2 regions of the Nocardia vinacea genome follow, and region 2 is predicted to be linked to the other one. Evidence: riboswitches for the same ligand, from Rfam matches in the RefSeq annotation. Region 2 holds a riboswitch; the other holds the start of a gene.
What was found. Region 2 has a riboswitch for S-adenosylmethionine ahead of OIE68_RS44340 (amino acid ABC transporter permease). Riboswitches for the same ligand answer to the same signal wherever they lie in the genome.
Positions count from the first base shown of each region.

Region 1: linked by a shared signal. The riboswitch ahead of OIE68_RS29290 (rhodanese-like domain-containing protein) and the one ahead of OIE68_RS44340 (amino acid ABC transporter permease) in region 2 are both predicted to bind S-adenosylmethionine.

Region 1 is NZ_CP109149.1:6,423,520-6,425,719, reverse strand. Features, by position in the region: gene OIE68_RS29295 (O-succinylhomoserine sulfhydrylase) at 1-921, opposite strand, end outside; gene OIE68_RS29290 (rhodanese-like domain-containing protein) at 918-1,334, opposite strand; SAM riboswitch class IV at 1,349-1,465, opposite strand; gene OIE68_RS29285 (hypothetical protein) at 1,531-1,986, opposite strand.
Region 2 is NZ_CP109149.1:9,764,359-9,766,558, reverse strand. Features, by position in the region: gene OIE68_RS44345 (hypothetical protein) at 13-726, opposite strand; SAM riboswitch class I at 1,057-1,150, shown strand; gene OIE68_RS44340 (amino acid ABC transporter permease) at 1,160-2,161, shown strand; gene OIE68_RS44335 (amino acid ABC transporter ATP-binding protein) at 2,158-2,200, shown strand, end outside.

The DNA of each region.
Region 1 (2,200 bases), 3.3 Mb from region 2:
CAGTTCGTACTGCGGATGCGACTCCACGTACGGGTAGCGCACCCACGAGACGGCTTTGTTGCCCTCGAGGAAGCGGGCGATGCGCAGTGCGGATTCGGTCGAGTGACGCACGCGCAGTGGCATGGTCTCCAAACCCTTGAGCAGGGTCCATGCGTTGAACGGGCTCAGCGCCGGACCGGTATGGCGCATAAGGGTTTTCACCGGACCGTCGATGTAGTCCTGGGCGCCGAGGATCGCACCGCCGAGCACCCGGCCCTGACCATCGATGTGTTTGGTGCCCGAATACACCAGTACATCCGCACCGAGTTCGAAACCGCGCTGCAGCAGCGGCGTGGCGAAGACGTTGTCCAGCACCACTTTCGCACCCGCGGCATGCGCGAGTTCGGTCACCCGGCGCACATCGACCAGCGTCTGCATCGGATTGGCCGGTGTCTCGAAGAACACGGCCTGGGTCGGCACCGAAAGCGCCTGCTCCCACTGATCCAGATCATCGCCGTCGACGAAGACCGTCTCCACACCCCAGCGCGGCAGAATCTCGTTGCACACCACGAAGCACGAGCCGAATAGGCTGCGCGCGGCCACAAGTCGATCGCCCGCGCCCAAAAGCGCACCGAGCGCGGTGAATACGGCGGACATGCCGCTCGCGGTCGCGAAACATGCTTCGGCGCCGTCGATCAGACGCAGCCGCTCCTCGAACATGGCGACTGTCGGGTTGCCGTAGCGGGAGTAGACGAAATGCTCGATATCGCCGGTGAACGCGGCCTCGGCCGCCTCGGCGCTCTCATAGACGAAACCGGAGGACAGATACAGCGCCTCGGCGGTCTCCTCGAATCCCGAGCGGCGCAGGCCACCTCGCACGCCGAGCGTCGCGGGACCGACACCTTCGGGCAGCGGCTTGTCGAACGCACCACCGGTGATCATGACTGCCGCCAGGGCAGGCCGATGGCGCGCCAGCCGGAGCCGCCGCGATGTCCGAGCTCATCGATCGGGCCTTCGAAGCCCTCCAGCACATTGAACGACGGGGCGATGCCTGCCCCGGTCGCGGCGACCGCCGCACCGATGGAACGCTGTCCGGAGCGACAGAGGAAGACGACGGGCGCCGCCGGATCGCGACCCTCCAGCGCCTTGGTCAACTGCTCGACGAACTCACCGTTGCGGGCGCCGTTGCTGTCGACCCATTCGATCAGCACCGTCGGCCGTTCGATCGAAGTCGTATCCGGCACACCGACGAAACGCCATTCGGCCTCGGTGCGCACGTCTACCAAGACGGCTTCGGGATTGTCTTGCAACAACTCCCACGCCTGCTGTGGGGTGATGTCACCGGCATATGTCATGCGATCCTCCTGTGAATCCACGCTTGCCGCACCTGGGTTTCGGTGCGCGGCCAGGTCGTCACCCGGAGCACCCCACCGCGGAGGAGGGTTGCCGACCAGCCAGCCGGGGCTTGGCGCTGGTACTCATGACCCGAAAATGAGATTGCCTGGGCAGGGGCCGCCATGTCAAACCCCAGTTCGCGCCGCGCATAAGGAATCAACCGCAGACGATCCATCGGTCTTGGGAGCGGGTCAGATTCCAGGTAGCCGGGGTCTCCCGGCCGTCGACCGCGATGGTCACCGTCGCCTTGGCCCGATCGCCGTCGACCATCGCATTCTCAATCTTGGTGACCTTGATCGACTTTCCGGCCGCGGCCCCACCGAACTGACCGGCGAGCGGTGTCTTGCTCTCGTCGAAGCCCAGACAGGCCACGCCCGGCGGCGGCGTGCTGTCGGTGGTGGCGCGGGCCTCCGCGTAGCGCTGCACCGCGGCCGCGATCTTGTCCGATTCTGTGACATTTTTCTCAGCGGGCGAAAGCACCGCACCGAGCACGATCGCGACCAGCACGACAGCGGCGAAGACGGCCGCCGCGATGAACGGCGCGATGGAGCGACGATCGGTCTGATCGACCTCGATTACGGGTTCTTCATCGGTGCCCTGCTGCTCTGTCATGGGTCGATCATCCCTGGTGGACGGCGGTATCCGGCATTCGGCCCCGAGACCTGCGTCACGAGGATTTGATAGATGTGCGCAGAGCGGGTAGTCACGGTAGGTGGGCCGGGGCAGCAAACACCCGGTGTACGCACCGCCGCAGGGTGCGCGCTGTGCCACCGATAGAATCGCGAGACTGCGGCCTGCTGTCATAGCCGAGATGGCCGCCTGTCCG
Region 2 (2,200 bases):
AAGGACGGCAGCTCAGCGCACCGAGGTGAGTCCGACCGTCGGGAGGAAGAAGCAGGACCTGGGGCCGGTGTCGATGGTTCCGAAGACTGCGGCGAGTACTGTGCCGGATCCGGTGTCGACCGGAACCGCGCGGACCCCGCCGACCGGGAATCCGGCGAAGAAGTCGTGGATGGCGCGTTCGGCCAGTGGCCTTAGCTCGGTCGGGATTTCGGCGGGCACCATCGTGCGGACCACATCGGAGATCGATCCCATGGCGGTTATGCCGCTGCGGCCATTGGCCAGGTTGACCCAGGCGACGTTCATGCCCGCGGCATTCGCGCTGTCCGGGCCGAGGCCGTAGGGGACGAAGGTGAACATGACTTGGCCCGCCTTGACGGCGGTCGGGTCGAGTCCCGGAATGGCCACCGTGGTTTTGGGCCACGGCCCCGCGACTGCGCCCGCAACCGCCGGAACCAGACCGAGGCTGCCGGTGTCGGAGCAGAAGGGCGCGACCGCCGGGTACAGGAACGGGTCGATGCCGAAGGTGCGCAGCGCCTCCACGACGGCTCGGTAACCGGCGAACAGATCACCGGGTGCGGCCTGGGCGGACGGTGCGGTCACCGCCGGAACGGCGGGTGCGGGCATCGGCGCCGGACCCGCGGCGGCGATGCCGGGGGCGGCGAGAGTCAGCGCGGCCGTACCGGTCGCGATGGCGGTTAGCGTGGTCAGACGGCGCAGCAGGGTCACGGCGGACTCCTCATCGTCGGGCACGAATCGAGGTCCGAGACTACTCCGGCAAACCTTCGCAACAGCGTCTATTCCGGCGGTCGACACGTTCGCGCCGCGCGTCCGATAATCCGCCGCGACGATCCGCGGGCAGGCAATTCGGACGAAAAGCACGCGGAAAACTTGGTCCGAAATGCCACGATCCACTGCACGACCGGGCCAATAGTGCCTGCTCACGACCATATCAACAAGGTCTGCGCTCACGCTGATTCGTACCCTTGTGCCGGACTTCGCCTGCTTCGCATGATATTTCGGCTAGACCCATTGACCGACCCGTGCTCGGCGTCGGACACACCATCCAGAGCGACCGAGAGACCTGGCTCGTCGACGTCGCAGCAACCCCCCGGTCACCGGGTGCGGGTGCTTCCGCCGGGAACGATGGAGGAACCGAAATATGAGCGCGTCCGTCGCATCCGATACTCCGGTATCGGATGTCCCGATACCGGGTGCCCACACACCCGCCGCTGCCGCAAGCACTAACGACGCGCCGGCGATCGCCAAGTCCTGGCATCCGTGGCGCTGGGTCGTCAGCGCCATCGCGCTCGTGCTGCTCGCGCAGTTCATCCACGGACTGGCCACCAATCCGGGCTGGGATTGGTCGACGTTCGCCAAGTACTTCACCGCGAAATCGGTGCTGTCGGCACTGAAGGTCACCTTGGAGCTGACCCTGTGGGGCACGGCACTGGGATTCCTGATCGGTACGGCATTGGCGATCGCCCGACTGTCGAATAATCCGGTGCTGCGGGTAATTTCGTGGGTCTATATCTGGGCGTTCCGCTCGATTCCGCTGATCGTGCAGCTGCTGTTCTGGTTCAACATCGCGTACCTGTACCACACGCTCTCGCTCGGAATCCCGTTCGGCCCTTCCTTTCTCACCTTCGAGGTGAACGGGGTGATCAGCGGTTTCACCGCGGCGGTCATCGGACTCGCATTGCATCAGGCGGCGTATGCGGCCGAGATCATCCGGGCCGGATACATTTCGGTCGATCCGGGACAGCTGGAAGCGGCTGCGGCACTCGGTATTCCACGGGTGCGCCAGTTCCGCACGGTCATCGTCCCGCAGGCCATGCGCTCGATTCTGCCGAATGCGACCAACGAGGTGATCAGCCTGTTCAAGGGCACCTCGATCGTCTCGGTCATGGCGATCGCGGAACTCTTCTACCAGGTCCAGGTGATCTACGGCCGCAACGGCCGGGTGGTGCCACTGCTCATGGTGGCCACCGTCTGGTACATCGTGCTGACCACGATTCTGTCGGTGGTGCAGTTCTATATCGAACGCCACTATGCCAAGGGCGCGCACCGCACGCCCCCACCGACACCGGTGCAGAAGGTGTGGCGCAGGCTGCGCGAAATCGCCGAAATCGGTTCCGCCGCACCACGCGGAGCGACCCGATGAGCGCGCCGGTGGCACTGCAGGCGGGCCGGGCTCCTGCGG